DNA from 3 places in the Desulfovibrio intestinivivus genome. Region 3 is predicted to be linked to each of the others. Evidence: riboswitches for the same ligand, from Rfam matches in the RefSeq annotation. Region 3 holds a riboswitch; each other region holds the start of a gene.
What was found. A riboswitch is a leader RNA that binds a small molecule or an ion and turns the genes downstream of it on or off. The one in region 3 is predicted to bind cobalamin.

Region 1 (6,285 bases), 720 kb from region 3:
CCCCGGTCAGCTCATGGAAGTTATCGGCCAGTTTGCGGAACTTGGCGGTGAATATCAGGTGGAACTCACCCGCGACGAGCGCTCCCTCGACCATCTGGCCCTCACCGTGGAACGCGGGCAGGGCCAGACCGCAGGCAACGATGCCGCCCTGGCCCATGAGCTTGAAACCCGCCTGCACAAGGCCATCATGGCCCGCGTTTCCGTGAACGTGGCGGACTACGCCAGCCTGCCGCGTACCTTCAGCAAATCCAAACGCGTGGTGGACAAGCGCTAGGCCGTGGCAAAACATATTGATTACACTGGCGCGGGGTTTTTGCCCTGCGCCTTTATCATTGGCTTTGCCGCCGCATGCCTGCTGGCCTTTTGCCTCTTGGCTCCCGCTGCGTCCGCGAGAGAGATAGCAGAGGTGGACAGCCCCGCATGGTGCGCCCGACACGCCAACACAGCAAAATATCAGGGAAAGGGGCAGTATCAGGCGCAAGCCGAATGTCTGCGGCTTGAAGCTGCCTGCCGCGCTGCCCTGCCCGACCTTGCCCCAGCTGCCAGTTGCCCCGACAGGCAGCTTGACCGCTGCGTGGCGCAACAGCGCGATGGCGGATCATGGTGCGCCATCCTGTGCTGCTTTGCCCCTGATGAGGCATCCTGCCGGGGGGCTGCGGCCAGCATGCCCGCCTTTCTCTCCACGCCCGAACGCTAGGCCAAAACATCAGGCTAAAGTCGCCGCCTCAGTGTGTTAGCCCCCAGTGCCAGCTCAGAACGTTGAGCCCGAAATCCAGTCCCTTGCCCGACGGCGGACTCCTGCATTGCCGCGCGGGCGCTCCGCCCCGGCAAATTATCGCAAGTTCCCTTGCCGCATAGACCTTTCCCCCTTTTTGGCATAGGATTTAATGCGAGCGCGCCCCTGTTCTACGCGCCAGAACCGCCGACACTGGAGCGCGTATGCCCCTTGCCGCCTCACCCGCATCCTTCATCTCGCTTGCAGGCTATCTTATGCTTGCAGGGGGGGCGTTTGCACTGGTGCGGCCAGGGTTGGGCCTGCTTATCATTCCTGTACCGCTTCTGGCTATTCCCCTGCATTTTTTTGCGCGACGCATGGGCGATTTTGCGGGCGTAGCGCATTCCCGCTGGCAGATGCGCACCTTTGGCCTTTTCCTGCTGCTGTTTCTCGGGCTTGTGGGCATCTTTTTTATTCTTGGCGCAAGCTGCACTGACGGCCCGGCTCTGGACAGGCTGGAACTCATCGGTAATGCCTATAATGCGGGCAAGGTGGATCTGTACGCTTCGCTGGTGGGGCTGTGGGAAATCAAGGAATTGCAGGTTTTTACCCTGAGCGCCTCGGTGTGGGCGGGGCTGGCGCTTTTGTGGCCGCTCAAACGGGCATTTCAGGGCATGCTGGCGCTGGCTGCGGGCATTGCGCCCAAGGCATTGCCCCTCTGGGGCTGCTGGCTGGCCTTTGCGGCCGCTATTGCGGCGCAGGGCGGCATGCTGGCATGGCTGGTGGCCCGCCAGGCTTGAGGCACAAACAGACTCAAGCGCACTGAACCCCACGAAAATTCCCGAAAATCCTACGCCGGAAGCAGCACCTCCCGCATTCAGCATTTTCCCGCCCAAAAACGCGGGAGCCGCACAAACCGGGCGCGCTGTCCCGGCTTATGCGGCTCCCGCAACACATGTGCGGCGCAGGCAATGACCCGCTACTGCTTCTTGGGTTCCTTGGTCAGATCATCGAAAGCTTCGCGGGCATGGCGCACCAGAATGGCGCGTGCACCGGCAATCTGGCCCAAACCCTTGAGGTTGGTCTCCACCTTGAAACCTGCGGCCTTGAGCTTCGAGGCCCAGGAATCGTCTTCATCCCCGGCCAGATCGTTGTGCGCATGGTCGCCAGCCACCAGCATGAGCGGCTCGATAACCACTTTCTTGACCTTGGCGGCCTTGAGTTCCACCAGCAGATCGTCCACGCTGCGTGCGCCCTCGACTGTCGCCATAAACACGCGCTTGTCCGCATCGTGGAACACGGCGCGTGTGCCTTCAAACGTCAGATCCGCGCGGCCATGACTCTGGCCGTGACCCATGAGCACCAGGGCTGCATCCTTGCCGCGCAGGGACTTGACGTCTTCCCTGATGGCCTGAATGAGCTCCTGCGCGTCTTTTTTCGATTCCAGCATGGGGCGACCAAGAAAGACGGAGTCAAAGCGGCCCGAATTTTTTTGCAGATCGATAAGCACGGCCCGTTCAAGCTCGCTGAACTCCTCGCCCGCCATGACGTGCAGCGACTGTACGCGCACGACCTTGACGCCATTCTTGGCAAGCTGGGCGAGGCCATCGCTGATGCCGCCCACGGGATGCCCCTCGGCGGCTATTTTTTTGCGGATAATCTGCGAGGTATAGGCCCACACCACAGGCTGACCGGGAAAAGCGGCCTTGAACTCCGCATCCACGGCCTTCATGGAAGCCAGGGCTTCGGGCACGCTGGTGCCAAAGGCCACCAGCAGCACTCCGGCCTTGGGGCTCTCCGCGCCGGATTCAGCGGCAGGGGCAAGCACAGGTGCGCCCATGACGGCGCACAACAAAAAAATGGGCAAAAGAGTACGAGTGAAAAAATGCAAAATGGAATGCGGCGTAGTACGCAGCATGGCAACCTCCTCAATGGCGCGTTGACGGGTTAAGTTTGGATGAAATGCCGGAGGATATTCGGACTTGAGGGCATGGGGGCCTCGCGCCCCTTGCCTAGACTTCGCCTTCGCCGCTCGCGCGACTGGCTGTAGCGCCCCGCCATGTGGCGGAACGATGAAGCTTCGTTCCCTCTTACCGCAGCGCGACTGTTTCCGATTTTAACGGAATTCCCCGCCGACTTTTTCAAAACAATTCATGCGGCAATAAAAGTCAAGGGGGGGATACCCTGCAAGCCCCGCCAGGCAGGCCCTTGCAGGGTATCCCCCTTGCGGGCGGCCACGGCTGCGCCATCAAAAGCGGCGCGGAATCCCGATTTTTCGGCGGCTAAAGCCGATTTGGCGCGTATTTTTTCTTGTTCTTCTGATGAAATCCTGATAATAAAGCACCTCCCTGTTATGGGGAAATTATGTTTGGAGGCTGGACATATGGCAGGTTTGGAAACCGGGCACGACAACGAAATCAATTTCGAAAGCGCCCTTGAAAACTACCTCAATCCCGATTTCGGCGATCTTGAGGAAGGCTCTATCACGAAGGGCGAAATCGTCCGCGTGGATGATGACAATGTGCTTGTTGACGTGAACTTCAAGTCCGAAGGGCAGATTCCCGCGGCAGAATTCCGCGACCCCGCCGGCAACATTTCCGTCAAAGTGGGCGATCGTGTTGACGTTTACGTTGTTCGCAAGAACGAAAACGACGGCACCATCACTCTTTCTTTCGAGAAAGCCAAGCGCATGCAGGTGTTCGACCAGCTCGAAGACGTGCAGGAAAACAACCGGGTCATCAAGGGCCACATTGTCCGCCGCATCAAGGGTGGCTACACCGTGGACATCGGCGGTGTGGAAGCGTTTTTGCCCGGTTCACATGTGGATCTGCGCCCCGTGCCGGATATGGATGCCCTGGTCAACCAGGAATTCGAATTCCGCGTGCTCAAGATCAACCGCCGCCGCAGCAACGTTATCGTTTCTCGCCGCGTGCTGCTTGAAGAGGAGCGCGATTCCAAACGCCAGGATCTGCTGCGCACCCTTGAAGAAAACCAGATCGTTACCGGTAAGGCCAAGAACATCACCGAATACGGCGTGTTTGTTGACCTCGGCGGCCTCGACGGCCTGCTACACATCACCGACATGAGCTGGAAGCGCATTCGCCATCCCAAGGAAATGATCACCATCGGTCAGGAACTGACCCTGAAGGTGCTTTCCTTTGATCGCGACAACAACAAAGTTTCCCTCGGCCTCAAGCAGCTCGTGCCCGATCCGTGGCAGGACATCTCCGCCCGCTTCCCCGAAGGGGCTAAGTGCAGCGGCAAGGTCACCAACCTGGTTGACTACGGCGCATTTGTGGAACTGGAACCCGGCGTTGAAGGCCTGGTGCACATTTCCGAAATGTCCTGGACCCGCAAGCTGCGTCATCCTTCCCAGATGGTTCACACCGGCGACGAAGTCGAAGTGGTCATCCTGGGCGTGGACGGCGACAAGAAGCGCATCAGCCTCGGCATGAAGCAGGTTCGCCCCAATCCCTGGGAACTGGTTGCTGAAAAGTACCCTGAAGGCACCGTCCTTGAAGGCGTCATCAAGAACATCACCGAATTCGGCATGTTCATTGGCATCGAAGACGGCATCGACGGCCTTATCCACGTTTCCGACATTTCCTGGACCAAGAAAGTGCGTCACCCCAATGAGCTGTACAAGGTGGGCGACACCGTGCAGGCCAAGGTGCTGACCGTGGATCAGGAAAACGAAAAGTTCACCCTCGGCGTGAAGCAGCTGGTGGATGATCCGTGGGGCCATGTGCCCAACACCTACCCCGTGGGCTGCACCATCAAGGGTATTGTGACCAACATCACCGACTTCGGCCTCTTTGTTGAAGTGGAAGAAGGTATCGAAGGCCTGGTGCACGTGTCCGAACTTTCCAGCAAGAAAGTGAAGACCCCCGCCGAGATCTACAAGGAAGGCCAGGAAATCCAGGCCAAGGTTATCCATGTCAGCGCTGAAGAGCGCCGCCTGGGCCTGTCCATCAAGCAGATCAAGGACGAGGAAGAACGCCGCAAGCCCAAGGAATTCCATTCCGGCTCGCAAGAAGCCGGTCAGAGCCTGGGCGACCTGCTCAAGCAGAAGTTTGAAGAAAGCGAAAACAGCTAGTCTGTTTCTGCTTCAAAATACAAAAGGGCGTTCCCGCAAGGGAGCGCCCTTTCTTGTTGCCTGCCAGCAACAAACAGCGAGGGGTGATTGCGTTGGTAATGTGCCGGCGATGCACCCGTGATATCTAGGCAGGGCTGACTCCTTGCCCCAGAGGCAGAACGATCACCACACTGGGGTGGACGTGCGCCGCGTTCAGCAAAGGCTGCCTCTCGCAATAGTCCGCTGCCATAATCACCGGCGAGTCTGCCAGCCTGCAACCTTCTGCTCAAGCCAGCTTGAGCAGTGCAGCACCACCGACAACCAACAGCACAGAAAATCCGCGCAAGGGCGTAAAACGCTCGTGCAGCAGCCACATGGCCAGCAGCATGCCAAAGATCACCGAAGTCTCGCGCAGGGCCGCCACAACAGCGATAGGTGCCAGGGTCATGGCCCACAGGGCAATGCCGTATGAACCCATGCTCGCCAACCCGCCAAACGTACCTACAGCAATCCGCTTACGGGCATAGCGCACGTAGCTCCAGCCATGTCGCCACAGGATGTAAACATGCACTGGGAGCGCGTTGATCAAAAAAATCCAGGTGGTGTAGGTCGCTGCGTTGCCGCTTTCGCGCGCACCAAGGCCGTCCGCCAGCGTGTACCCCATGATGATGCATGAGGTGCGCAACGAGATAAAAACTTCGCTCCACCCATAGCCACGGCGCATATTATCCGTGGCAAGGCACAGAATCCCCGCGCACAGCGTAAGCACGCCGCACCATGCGCCCACAGACATGTTCACGCCAAAGGCCAGCAGGGCCAGCGAGGTGAGCAAGGGCGCGCATCCGCGCATTACGGTGTAGGCAAAAGACATGTCTACTCGCTCATACGCGGCAGAAATGCAAATGTAATACCCGAGGTGGCACAGGCACGACATGCCAAGATAAGGCCACGCGGCCTGCGGCAGAGGCGGCAAAAAAGGCAGCAGACACAACGCGCCCACGCAAGCGCCAAAGGCGTTCAAGCCTGTTTCAAACAGCTTGTTCTCACCGCTTTTGACAATAATATTCCAAAGCGCGTGCAGAAATGCGGCAAAGAGGATGGCAAGCAATATTGATGGGGACATGGGCCTTGCTACCTTTTTGCCGGGAGAATGCCAAGACCAGGCCGCATGCTCCACCCAACAAAGAGGGGCAATACTGTGAAGGCGCACACCCATGCCGAGCCACATACATTGCGATAATGCGCCCTCAATCGCCAACGTGATTCCGTGCCCGCGCAAAAGGGCAAAACTCCTCGTGCAGGCTTTGTTGCGTGCTATCGTGGGCAGAACTGCGGCAGGCAATCGTTCCCGCTGCACTGGCCCGGTATTTCGCCAGCGGTGCTGTGTGGGGGATGTTCTGCAAATATAACACGCAAGAGCCGTTATCCCTTTTGACTGCAAGAGCAAAAATCAATACGATCAAAATTCACAGCCGCCGCGCAGGTTCCGCACTCT
Region 2 (6,285 bases), 2.0 Mb from region 3:
CTTCAGCCGCACGGCTTATCCGCTCACAGCACGGCACATTGAAGTACACCAGAGTTTCAGAAAAACAGTGACAGAACTCAGGGAGGCCGTGCTTGACGACAAGGCTTTTATTGATATTGCCCTGCTGGAATACCTGAAAACCTGGCTGGTGGATCATATACAGCAGATGGATGTGGGTTTTGCCTCATATGTGACCGGCACAAAGCCCACACCAGAGCAGTAAGCCTTCTGCGGCCAAACCCCAATAAAAAACCCCGCTAAAAGCGGGGAACAGACGCGATCGGCAGAGCAAACTGTCAGGACTCGCAAAAAGTTCAACGGCTGAGCAGTTCTGCCGCTATTCGTTCTCGGGCAGCGCGGTCAAGGAGGCGCTGGTTTGAACTGCCCCTGAACTGCAGCTCAAGGTCGCGGAGGCTTTCCACATAGGGGCCATCCACAAGAACATCCGTCAGTTCCAGCAGCCGGTTTGTCCAAGAGTCATTGCGGGCAAGCAGGGCTTCGAATGTGTACCCCGTGTAGGTGATCACATTTTTGCGCATGGCCTGTACACCCTCGGCCACGGCGCAGAGCGCCTGGGCCTGCTCAAAGGGCTCCCCGCCAGACAGCGTCACGCCCGCCAGGAGAGGGTTCTCCCCAAGCTGGGCAAGGGCGGCCTCCGCCGTAAACGGAAAGCCGCCCTCAAAGTCGTGCGTCTGCGGATTGTGGCACCCTTTGCAGTGATGCGGGCAACCCTGCGTGAACAAGACATACCTCAGGCCCGGGCCGTCCACTATGGATTCTTCCACAATGCCTGACAGCCGCATGACCCCGGCATTACCGGATTCAGGCATGCTTGACACGATCGCGCTCTTCCGAGCGCTTGGCGTTGTTGAAACGGTCAAGCGTTCCCACAAGGTAACCGGTGATGCGGCGGGTACGTTCAAAACCCACATCCTGGCCCACAAGTTTCTGCGCGGGCTTGGTTTCCTCGAACAGACGCGATTTCATTAGCATTTTCGCTCTCCTTGTTCTATCAGCAAAAGTTGATGAAAATTGTATATGACCGCTAGTCCCACTTGGGGGTGTGCGGGTATTTTTTACGCAGTTCTTTAAGCAGCTCGGCACTCACGCCTTCGCCTTCCTTACGGCCGCAACGGGGGCAGGCGCCATTGATCACACCCACATAGCCGCAGACAGGGTCGCGATCCAGGGGATGGTTGATGGAGCCGTAGCCAACGCCATTATCGTGCATAAAACGGATGATGCTCTCAAAGGCCTCAAGGTTTTTGCAGGTATCGCCATCCAGCTCCACATAGGTGATGTGGCCCGCATTGGTCAGCGCGTGGTACGGAGCCTCGATCTGTATCTTTTTAAAGGCCTTGATGGGGCAGTACACCGGCACGTGGAACGAGTTGGTGTAGTAATCCCTGTCAGTGATGCCGGGGATGCTGCCGAACTTTTCCTTGTCGAGATTGACAAAGCGCCCGCTCAGGCTTTCCGCCGGGGTGGCGATGAGTGAAAAATTGAGCCCTGTCTTTTCAGCTTCGTCATCGCACCGCTTGCGCAGATGCGTAACAATCTCAATGCCAAGCTTCTGGGCATCTTCGCTTTCGCCGTGGTGCTGGCCCACAAGAGCCTTGAGCGTTTCGGCAAGGCCGATAAAGCCCACGGTCAGTGTGCCGTGCTTGAGCACTTCTTCAATGCTGTCGTCCCAACCCAGTTTGTCGGAATCAAGCCAGATGCCCTCGCCCATGAGGAAGGGATAGTTACGCACCTTTTTGGCGCTCTGGATCTTGAGCCGGTGCAGCAACTGGCGGAACACCAGATCGATCTTGTCGTCCAGCAGAGCGTAGAAACGGCTGATATCACCGCGCGCATCCAGCCCAAGCCGGGGAAGGTTGATGGACGTAAAGCTCAGATTACCGCGACCGCACGTAACCTGCCTGTCCTTGTCGTACACGTTGCCAAGCACACGTGTGCGGCAGCCCATGTACGCCACTTCCGTATTATAGTCGTCCGGATGGTAGTACTGGAGGTTGTACGGCGCATCAAGAAAGCTGAAATTGGGGAAGAGCCGCATGGCGGAAACATCCATAGCCTGCTTGAAAAGATCGTAGTTGGGATCTTCGGGATTATAGTTGACCCCGGACTTCACCTTGAAAATCTGCACGGGGAAAATGGAGGTTTCCCCATTGCCAAGCCCGGCCTTGGTGGCGCGCAGCAAGTTTTTGACAACTATGCGGCCCTCGGCAGAAACATCCGTGCCGTAGTTGATGGAGCTGAAAGGCACCTGCGCGCCTGCGCGGGAATTCATGGTGTTCAGGTTGTGGATCAGGGCTTCCATGGCCTGATAGGTGCGGCGCTCTGTGTATTTGAAGGCTTCGCCGGCAGCATAGGCATGCGCGCGCGTTACAAGTTCGCGCTGGGCCTCGGGGGCAGCCGCCACAAGAGCTTCTCCAAAGGCATCGCAGGTGCCAAGGCGTGGGCCTTCGGGCAACAGTGCGATGGTTTCTCTGGCGGCGTCAATGGCTGCCTGCTCTTCCAGATTCTGGGCAATGCGCAAAAAGGCGGCAAAGGCGCGCTCATATTCCTTGCGGTAGGTTTTGATAACGCCTTCGGCCATGGCAAAGTCAAAATGCGGCACACTCTGGCCGCCGTGCATTTCATTCTGGTTGGCCTGAATGGCAATGCAGGCAAGGGCCGAGTAGCTCTCAATGGAATTGGGCTCGCGCAAATGCCCGTGCCCCGTGGAAAAACCATTTTTAAACAGGGGGATAAGGTCAATCTGGCAGCACGTTTCCGTGAGCATGTAAAAATCTTTGTCGTGAATGTGGATATCGCCGTTAAGATGCGCGGCAGATGCATCCTTGGGCAGAATGTAGTTATCGATGAAGAATTTTGAGCCCTCGGAACCATACTTGAGCATGGTGCCCATGGCCGTATCGCCATCGATATTGGCGTTCTCGCGCTTGATGTCTTCCTGCAGGGCCGGGGAATACGTAAGTTTTTTATAGATATCCATGAGATACGATTCCGCATTACGGATTTTCGTATGCTCGGCCCGGTACAGAATGTAAGCCTTGGCGCTTTTGGCGTAGTCGTACTGAATCAGGGTTTCTTCAACAACATCCTGAATTTCTTCCACATGCTTGAGGCAGCGCGACTCCAGCTTTTTGCACACCTTTTCGGTGACAAACAGCAGGTCAGTGGGGGACATGTCTTCACCGCCAACTGCCTGATTGGCCTTGGTGATGGCATTGAGAATCTTGACCGAATCAAAAGGCACTTCCGTGCCGTCGCGCTTAATAATGCTGGCGAGCATGAACTTCGCTCCAAACGTGTGGGCTATGAACAAAAAGGGCGCCCGAACAAAACGGGCGGAGAGGCCATCAATGGCCTTTTTCTGACGGTTCATCTGCAAAAGCCCGTTGCAGATGCTCCACTTTCTTAGAACGGTTGAAAGTAGGTCTTCCGGCTTGCCTGCCGCTTTTCGGCCTTCCCGGTTTTATCCAGTGACACGCGAGGAAAAGCGGTTTTGAACAGGCACACGGCGGCGGGTCCGCTCCCGAATTTCACGGGAATTCCCTATTAAGCTCCATGGCGCTTTCAATGTCTAGAAAATCTCAAAAGAATTGCACCCTGTCAATAAATGCACGCAAAAAAGCTCTCCTAGTGCCGTAGCAACACTGCGAATTCACTATTGAATTTTCTTGCCTGCCCATTTTTTCACTACATCAAGGCCGCAAAACAGTGAGGGCGGGAACAAAAAAGTTCGCCCTGACTAGAGCCAGATCAGGCAACCTGACCCGCAACATGTGTGGCTTTGATTGGCGTTGCTGGAACATTTCGTCATGAATTCAGGCATCATGCCCGCATGGCGCTGCCGCCCAGGCACCGGCACTGCGACCGCAGCCGATACCTGGCGAGCTTTCCTCAGAAAGCAGTTCCCGTAACGCAGACAAGAACTTACTCTACCCACGCCGGGTTTTCAAGACGGCCTCCCCCACGTAAGGGGACTTACCTCGGACTTGACATTTTTATTTGCCCGCCCCTTGCCGAAGATATCGTTTATAAAAACTTTTTTTGTACGCGCAAACAGTGATTGAGCATTTCGTAACAGCCAAGCAACACAAGGGGCCGCATCGGCCCAACTCCGCTTCCACCGCCAATTTGCAGGGAAGCGCAATCGGATACCCGATGCAGCCCGTCAATAAACCCGAAACGCCGCCTACGGCAGCAGGATCATGTTGTAGAGGTTCTTGTCGTCCAGATACTTCTGCGCCACAGCCTGAATATCCGCAGGGGTCAGCTTGGCTGCTTTGTCGATGAGCGACTTGCTGAAATCGCGGGGCAGGCCCAGCACGGCGTCTGTGGCGGCCACGCCCGCGCGGGAATCAAGGCTTTGCTTGTCGCGGTAGTATTCGCCAAGCAGGCGGTTGGCCCCGGCCTCGAGCAGTTCCGTAGGCAGGGGTTTTGCCTTGATATCAGCAATAATCTTGGCAAAGCCTTCACGCGCCTGCGCCACCTTGTCAGGCGTAGTGCCAATATAAAAAGCCATCATGCCAGCCTGAGGCATGGCGCGGTAAAATGCCGTGACCGTGTACCCAAGGCCCTGCTCATCGCGCATCTGGCTGAACAGCAGGCCGCTCTGCCCGGAAAGCACAGACTGCAAAAGCATGAGTGCCGGGGCGTCCGGGCTGGTGTAGGGCACAGCCTTGAACATCTGGAGCACGTGGGCCTGATTGCGCCCCGGCAGATGCAGATCAAGGTTGCGGGCATCACCCCACGAGGGGGCGGGCAAGGAGAAATCCTTTTTGTCTGGCGCGGGCAATGTGCGGGCAAAGGCCAGCACGGCCTCGCGGTCAAAATCGCCTGCCACTGCCAGCACCCAGGGCTGCACGAGCTGCTTGTCCCAGAACGAGCGTACATCCTTGGGCGTAAACTTGGAAAGGTTCGCTTCCGTCCCCAGGCTGTCGTAGCCGTAGGGCTGCCCGCCGGGGAAGATGAAGGGATTCACGCGCGAGAACAGGAAGGAGGTGGGCCTGTCTGCCCGCTGGCGGATGGCGGCCTTCATGTTTTCCGCTTCACGCTTGATTTCCTTGGCTTCAAAGCGGGGCTTGCCCAGAACCTCGCCCAGCATGGAGAAATAATCGGCATTGAACCGGGCCGGGCCGGTCAGGGACACGGTAAAGGTTTGCAGGCCCGCCTTGGCGGAGAGTGATGCCGCGCGGTCGGCGAAATAGCGTTCCATGGCCTGGGCGTCCAGTTTGCCGCTGCCATCGCCAAGGGTGCTGGCCGTCAGTTCTGCCAGCCCTTGCTGGTCAGGCTTCAGCAGGGCGTTGCCGCCGGGCAGCATGAGATCAACCGCCACATAGGGCACAGTGGCATCAGGAATAAGAATGACGGTACGTCCCTGCCCCAGATCGACCACTTCCTGCTGACCCGCACTGGCCGAAGCCTGCTGCGCAGTTTTGGCAGCGGCGCTGCCGGGCCAGTTCTTTTGCAGCACGGCTTCCAGATCGGGCAGCTTGGCATTCTCAGGCGCGAGCACACGCACCCGCGCCCTGCTGGGGTCAAACCAGAGGTCAATGGCCTGCTGCACCTGCGGCTGCGAAACATTACGCTGGGTGAAGCGCAGATTTTGTTCCGCCACATCGCCGCCCAGTTCAAACTGGACGCTGCCCAGCCAGGAGGCCAGACCGTTGAGCGTTTCCGCCGAGCGGTCCATGCTGTCTTCAAGATTGTAGCGGGCGCGCTTGAGGGCCTCGGGTTTGAAGTCTGCGGCCTTGAGTTTGGCAAGATCTGTGGTCAGCCCCTGCCAGAAGGCCTCCAGCTTTTCCGGGGCCATATTGGCTGTAATGTACAGCATGCCCGCGCGCGCAAGGCTCATGTTGCCCACGCTGATGCTGTCCACAAGCTGCTTTTCATACTCGTATTTGCGGCTCAGCAGCGAGGTGCCGTCGCCGCCAAGCAGGTAGCTCAGCACGTCCAGATCCACAGAGCGCAGGTCCCGCAAGGCTGGCGCAGGAAAGGCCATGCCCAGATAGACCTTGTTCCAGGGGCCGCGCACCACTTCAACACGCTGACCGCCGGGGGCAGTAAGCAAATCGACCTGCGGCGGCGTAACAGCATCGTTGGTGTTGGCCATGCCGCCAAAAAGTTCCTGCGCGTGATGCATCACAGCTTGCGGATCAATATCGCCCGCCACCAGCAGCATCATGTTTTGCGGCTGATACCAGCGCTTCACATAGGCGCGAAGGTCATCGGCAGTGATGGCGCGCACGGTTTCCTTAAAACCAATGATGG
Region 3 (6,285 bases):
TTTCTTCTATATTTGCCTTTTCTTTCCCTGCCTTTTTGTCTTTCCCCCTGCCCGTCATCAGGAGCTGGTCGTGAAGTTGCCTTCCTTAAACTCGCCGAAGCGGACGCGGAGGCGATGGTTGGTGTTGGGCGAATTTGCAAAATACGCATTTTTCTGGACTGACAAGGAAAAGTCCTGTTTTTGAGCGCAGCGTACTCAAGTACGTGAGCATCAAAAACAGGACTTTAACGCAGTCAGGCCAAAAAAGTCGGGTTTGCGTAAATCAGCCTGACAGGCTCACCCCGCCATCAAATTTTTCCTCTACCCCCAGCCCTTCACACTGCCACAGGGCTACACCTGCGGCTTACGGCTCAGAATCAACGACATATAGGGCGGAGTCTCGCCCGCAGCACAAGCTCCGCCAAGCCCCAGACAGACCTTCTCCGCTGGCTGCTCCACATGACTCGCCAGGACGCACGACTCCAGTCTGTTAGTAGCGCCCAAGGCTTCCGCAATGGCCGGCAGGTTGCGATAGGCCTTGAGAATCACAGCAGTATCACTCTGTTGCAATGAATCTTCCAGACTCTCCCGACTGTTGATGCCCGGTATGATGCGCAAGGTCTCGCCGTTTTCGCACAACACGGTGCGGGTGCGGGCAGCTGCCGCCTGAAAGGACGTGATGCCGGGAATGACCTCCACCGCCAGATGCGGCGCGCATTCGCCAAGTGTCCGCATGAGATAGCCAAATGTACTGTACACCAGCGGATCGCCAATGGTCAGAAAAGCGGCGCTCTGCCCACTTTCCAGCACGTCTCTGGTGGTCTGGGCCGCTACGCGCCACGCCTCACGCAGCACGGAACGGTCGCGCGTCATGGGAAATTCCAGCCGCAACACGCGCACATCGGCCCGCAGATGCGGGCGCGCCGTGTCCAGCGCCGCTGAAAAATCATTGCGGGGCGAGGCTGCCGCAAGGATAACATCCACCTCGCCCAACACCCTGACTGCCCGCAGGGTCAAAAGATCAGGCGCGCCGGGGCCGACGCCCACGCCGTAGAGAATTCCGTTCATTATCTGCTCTCTTTACAATGCTCTGAAATATTTATGGGATCAGCGATGCAGCCAGCTATCCAGCTCTTCCGCCGCATCCAGGGCGCGGGGGCCGGGGCGGGCAAAACGCTCTTCGTCCACCACGAGCACGCGCCCGGCGCGCTGAGCGCGCAAATCCCTGTAGTGATCACGCTCAGCCAAGGGCGTTGGCTCAGGATTCATGGGGCCTTTCTGAATAATGTACGCATCCGGGTCTGCCGCAATCAGGGCTTCTTCGCTGTAGCGCACCAGCTTTTTGCTGTCGTTCACCACGTTTTCGCCCCCGGCAAGGGCCAGTATCTCGCTGCTGATACCGCCGCGTCCGGCAGCCAGAAGATTGGGATAACGCACCTCATAAAAAACACGCGCCACGGGCTTGCCCGCATTGCGTCTGCGCAATGCCTGCATTCGGATCTTCCAGTCGTTTACGAGAACCTGGGCTTTATCCTCGCGTCCGGCAAGCCGCCCCAGGGTTTCCGTAACTTCAAACAGCCGCTCAAAGGAATTTACTTCAAATGTCAGCACCTTGAGGCCCAAAGAACGCAAATTTTCGGTCTGGGTCTGGGCTTCGCTGCGGCCCTCAAGCTGCAAAACCACATCCGGCTGCTGCGCCAGCACAAGCTCGGCATTGGGGCGCATGTGCGTGCCAATGGCAGGCAGGGCCGCAAGCTCCGGCAGATTACCGTCCGCAGCTGTGCGCGCCACCAAAAGGTCGCCAGCGCCCAGGGCCAGAAAAATTTCGTTGAACGCTCCGTACAGGGCGATCACCCTTTTGACGGGTTGCGCAAAGGTTACTGTCGCGCCAGTGTCGTCCGTGATGACAATGGGTGCGGAATCACGGCGCTCGCTGTTTTCAGAGTTAGCCGCCTGCGCTCCTGCCGGGAATAGAACCAGACTGAACATCAGACACAACGTCATCAACAGAGGCCGCCGGGACAGCAGATTTTCCCCCGCTCCACGGGCCTGTTGCGCTGGCAAGCAGGGCCTGAGGCAGCCCCCACCGAGGGTGGGGCAACACGCAGATGGGTATGTTGTAAAGCGCACCGAGATTCTCCTCTGTAAAAACCTTTGCTACCGGCCCGTCAAAAACCAGATTTCCGTCCCGCAGCCCCATAAGACGCGTGGCATAGAGGGCGGCCAGATTGCAGTCGTGCACGGCCATGAGCACGCAGGCTCCGGCGGCGCGGCGGCGCTCAAGCAGGTCGAACAGATCAACCATGCGCGCCCAGTCCAGCCCTGCGGCCAGTTCGTCCAGCAGCAGGAGCGGGCTTTCCTGCGCAAGGGCGCGGGCAAGCAAAACCCTTTGCAGCTCGCCGCCCGAAAGTTCTGTGAGCCTGCGCTGTGCCAGCGGCGCGGCCCCGGTTTCTTCAAGCGCCCGGTCTGCCGCCGCATAGTCTTCCCGCCCGTAGGCCCCTAGCCACGAAAGATGGGCAAAACGCCCGAGCAGCACCATCTGCCGTGCGGTAAGGCCCTGCGGCAACTGCCCCCGCTGCGGCACCACCGCCACCATGCGGGCGCGCTCGCGCGGCTTCAATGCCGCCAGCGGACGCCCCTGAATCTCAATGGCGCCAGCCTGCGGCATCAGCACCCCAGAAAGGACGCGCAGCAGCGTTGTTTTGCCGCTGCCATTGGGGCCAAGCAGGGCGGCGCACTCCCCGGCGTGCAGGGTAAAGCCCGCCTCGTGCAGCACGCTCTGCCCGCCGTATCCGGCGCGCACCCCGGCAATACGCAGCACAGGCGGTGCTGTGCGCCCCTCATGGCGAATATCTTGGTCAGGCCGCAGCATCAGCGCCTCCGCACCAGCAGGGCAAAAAACGGCCCGCCAAGCAAGGCCGTGACCACGCCCACGGGCAATTCCTGCCCACCAGAAAGCACGCAACGGGCCAGCACATCCGCCCAGACCAGCAGCACACCACCGCCGAAAAAGGCCGCAGCCAGCAAGGGGCCGTGCCCCCAGCCCAGCAGCAAACGCAACACGTGCGGCACCACCAGCCCCACAAATCCGATCACCCCGGCCACGGCCACGCAGCCAGCGGTCATGCAGCTTGCTCCGGCCAGCAGCCACAGGCGGGCGCGGCCCACATCAAGGCCTGTCTGAGCGGCCTGCTCATCGCCAAGGGCAAGTACGTCCAGGGAGCGCCAGCCAAAGGCCGTTGCCAGCAATCCCGGTACAAGGGTTGCCAGCAAGAGGGGCAGACTGCTCCAGCCCCGGCCCTGAAAGGAACCCATGATCCAGAACACGATGCTGGTTACGGATTCCTCGTTGAGGGCCTTCACAAGGGCCACCAGCGCCCCCAAAAATGCGGCCACGGCAATGCCCGCAAGAATAACGCTCTCCCGGCTGAACGCGCCGTCGCCGCGCCCCAGCCACAGTGCGCAGCCAAGAGCTGCCAGCGCGCCGATCAGGGCAGCAGGGGCCACCAGCCCGGCATGACTGAAGCCAGCCAGCCCAGGCACATTGCCCAACCACGAAATACTCCCCAGCATGACCACCAGCGGCCCGCCAAGGGCTATAGCCATGCTGGCCCCGCAGGCAGCCCCGGCGGAAATGCCCAGAGTAAAGGGATCAGCCAACGGATTGCGCAACACGCCCTGCAATGCCGCCCCGGCCATAGCCAGAGCGCCGCCGCACAGGGCGGCCAGACACACCCGGGCAAGCCGGATGCTCACCACAACCCCGGTCAGGGCCGGATCATCAGGCGCAGGCGCAAAGCCTGCCAATGCCGCCAAAGCGCGAAACACGCTCTGCGCGCTCAAGGGCACAGGCCCCGGCAAACAGGCCAGCGGCAGCGAAACAAGCCACACGACCACAAGACCGGTAAAAACCGGCCACAGCCTGCGGGATTGCGGGTAGGAGGAAGGAGAAGATTCGGTCGTTCTGGTCATGCCAGCCCTCTGGCCGTAGCCTGCGGGGGCGAACGCGGGCCAAAGCGTTGGCTGACCTCAGGGGTCAGACCCTTGCCCAGTGGTGGCCTGCGCCACACGGGCATAAAAAAAGCCTCTTCCACTCGTGGTGGAAGAGGCCCGTATTTCCTCTGTCCTGCCGGCAAAAACCCGTTGCCGTGGGGCGGCCAATGCCGCACCGTGGTGCCGTCATTCCATGACTGCGCACCTTGGGGCATGGCAGGTCTTCCGGCTTGGTTCCCCTGCTCCGGCCTTCCCGTTTCCAGTGGCGCAAGATGGAGCAAGGTTAAGAACCTTACGGCGGCGGGTCCGCTCCCGTTTTTCACGGGATTCCCTTTTCAAGCCGGTCTACCCGGCTACCAATGCCGCCAACACTCTAGGCGTGGCCTTGCGGCCTGTCAATGGCTCAGGCTGCTATCCACACAAGGCTGGCCTGACGGCCCGAGCGTCTGGCGCAGCGGTAGGAAAAAAACTGCTCGTTGTTGCTGGCGGTGCAGATGTCCAGCCCATAGATGTTGCGTGACAAAAGGCCCGCGCGCTCAAGCTGGTGCCGCGTGAGACCCCACAAATCCATGGTTTTGCTGCTGGCGTCAAACCAGGGCAGGTAAGGATCGCCCCACTCCTTGTCAAAATTGACAAATTCCGCCTTGCCCGGCCCAAGGCTGGGGCCGCGCACAGCCAACAGATCGTGCGGTTCAAGGCCGTAACGCTCGCAGAAGCGGGCCACGCCCGTGATGGGGAAATCGCAGCGGTTGCCGCGCCAGCCCGCATGCATGGCGGCGATATATGCACCGCTTTTGTGGGCAATGAGGATGGGCTGGCAATCTGCCGTTTTGATGAGCAGCCCAAGGCCGGGACGCGCTGTGGCCATGCCGTCGCCTTCCGCCGTAACGGCTGTTTCGCAGGCCACGGCTTCCGGCTCAAAAACAAAACCATCGCCGTGCACCTGCATCAGCTCGGCCCAGGCGGTCATGCCCTGCGGGCGCAGGCCTTCCAGCATGCTGCGGCGGTTGGCAATGACGTGCTCGGGGTTATCCTGCACGGTAAAAGCAATGTTGCCGCCGCCAAACTCGCCAAGGCTCACGCCTCCGGCGCGGGTCTGAAAGGCGCAGCGCACCTGCGGAACACCGGGAAATACAAAGGGGATATAGCTTACAGACACAGCATACGCTCTTCAGTACATATATAGTTGACCCGCTGGTCCCAGGGGGCCAGGGGCAGGGATTCCACAAGCTGAAATTCAAAGCACAGGCCCACGCGGGGGCAGGTGAATCCTTTTTCCAGAAAGCGGTCGTAATAGCCGCCGCCATAGCCCAGGCGTCCGCCAGTGAGATCAAAGGCCACGCCGGGCAGGAGCGCAAGGTCGGGGGCAAGGGGGTGTGCCCCTGCGCCACTGCCGCCCGCAGCTTCCGGCCCGAAACCGGGCAGGGAATCGCGCGGTTCAAGCAGACCCAGGGGGCCGGGCCGCAAATGATCCGGGCCGCTGCACGCCACAAAATCCATAAATCCCGGTTCGCTGCGCCGCACACGCGGCAGCCACACGAGCATACCGGCCTGCCATGCCGCGCGCAGCAGGGCTTGCGTACCAAGCTCGCCCCTAACCCCCACATAGAGGGCCACGGAGCGGGCATTCTTCCACAGGATGGATTCCATCAGTCTGCTCTGGGCCGCTTCGCTACGGATTTCGGCCAACTGGAGCGACTGCTCCGCCCGCAGATGGCGCATAACTTTACGCACATCGTTTCTGGCCTGAGCCGTAGCATCGGGCAGCTCGCCAGAAAGATTGCCCGCCAAACACGTTGGCGGAGCGTCCGGCTGGTTCACTGGCTGGCTGGGCGGCACAGGCGCGGGGGACGTGGCATTGGAGGGCAAGCGGCTCTTTCCTTGTAGTGCAATGTGTGGCATTCTCAACACCTGCGCCACTGTAACAAAGGAAGCAACACCATGCCAAGCGCCGACTCTCAGGATTTTCTCTGGATCGCCGTGGGCGACATCCACGACGAACCTGAACGTTTTGCCCAGATACCGGAACTCTCGCAGGCTGACGGCATTATCGTTACCGGCGACCTGACCATCACCGGCGGCGTCAAGCAGGCAGAGCATGTCATGAACGCCCTGTGCGTCCACGACATCCCCGTGCTGGCCCAGATCGGCAACATGGACAGGCCTGAAGTTGACCAGTGGCTGAGCGAAAAAGGCTGGAACCTCCACGCCGTCACCCGTGAGCTTACGCCCGAAATCGCCATTTTTGGCGTTGGAGCCTCCACATTTACGCCCTTTGGCACGCCGAGCGAATTTCCGGAATCCGCATTTTCC

Region 1: it holds a riboswitch for cobalamin, as region 3 does, so the genes downstream of both, ACUZ9P_RS05130 (sirohydrochlorin cobaltochelatase) here and ACUZ9P_RS02070 (FecCD family ABC transporter permease) in region 3, are expected to answer to the same signal.
Region 2: it holds a riboswitch for cobalamin, as region 3 does, so the genes downstream of both, ACUZ9P_RS10890 (anaerobic ribonucleoside triphosphate reductase) here and ACUZ9P_RS02070 (FecCD family ABC transporter permease) in region 3, are expected to answer to the same signal.

What each region holds. Positions count from the first base shown of each region.
Region 1 is NZ_JBRBQT010000001.1:1,211,204-1,217,488, reverse strand. It holds gene ACUZ9P_RS05145 (phenylacetate--CoA ligase family protein) at 1-274, shown strand, start outside; gene ACUZ9P_RS05140 (hypothetical protein) at 278-697, shown strand; gene ACUZ9P_RS05135 (hypothetical protein) at 940-1,515, shown strand; gene ACUZ9P_RS05130 (sirohydrochlorin cobaltochelatase) at 1,695-2,633, opposite strand; cobalamin riboswitch at 2,662-2,882, opposite strand; gene ACUZ9P_RS05125 (30S ribosomal protein S1) at 3,099-4,811, shown strand; gene ACUZ9P_RS05120 (DMT family transporter) at 5,077-5,913, opposite strand.
Region 2 is NZ_JBRBQT010000001.1:2,530,265-2,536,549, reverse strand. It holds gene ACUZ9P_RS10905 (bacteriohemerythrin) at 1-223, shown strand, start outside; gene nrdG (anaerobic ribonucleoside-triphosphate reductase activating protein) at 315-830, opposite strand; gene nrdD (anaerobic ribonucleoside-triphosphate reductase) at 823-993, opposite strand; gene ACUZ9P_RS10890 (anaerobic ribonucleoside triphosphate reductase) at 1,046-3,301, opposite strand; cobalamin riboswitch at 3,424-3,602, opposite strand; gene ACUZ9P_RS10885 (M16 family metallopeptidase) at 4,208-6,285, opposite strand, start outside.
Region 3 is NZ_JBRBQT010000001.1:490,630-496,914, forward strand. It holds gene cobI (precorrin-2 C(20)-methyltransferase) at 331-1,047, opposite strand; gene ACUZ9P_RS02060 (ABC transporter substrate-binding protein) at 1,087-1,968, opposite strand; gene ACUZ9P_RS02065 (ABC transporter ATP-binding protein) at 1,925-2,851, opposite strand; gene ACUZ9P_RS02070 (FecCD family ABC transporter permease) at 2,851-3,951, opposite strand; cobalamin riboswitch at 4,171-4,349, opposite strand; gene ACUZ9P_RS02075 (polyphenol oxidase family protein) at 4,376-5,131, opposite strand; gene ACUZ9P_RS02080 (5-formyltetrahydrofolate cyclo-ligase) at 5,122-5,874, opposite strand; gene ACUZ9P_RS02085 (metallophosphoesterase) at 5,914-6,285, shown strand, end outside.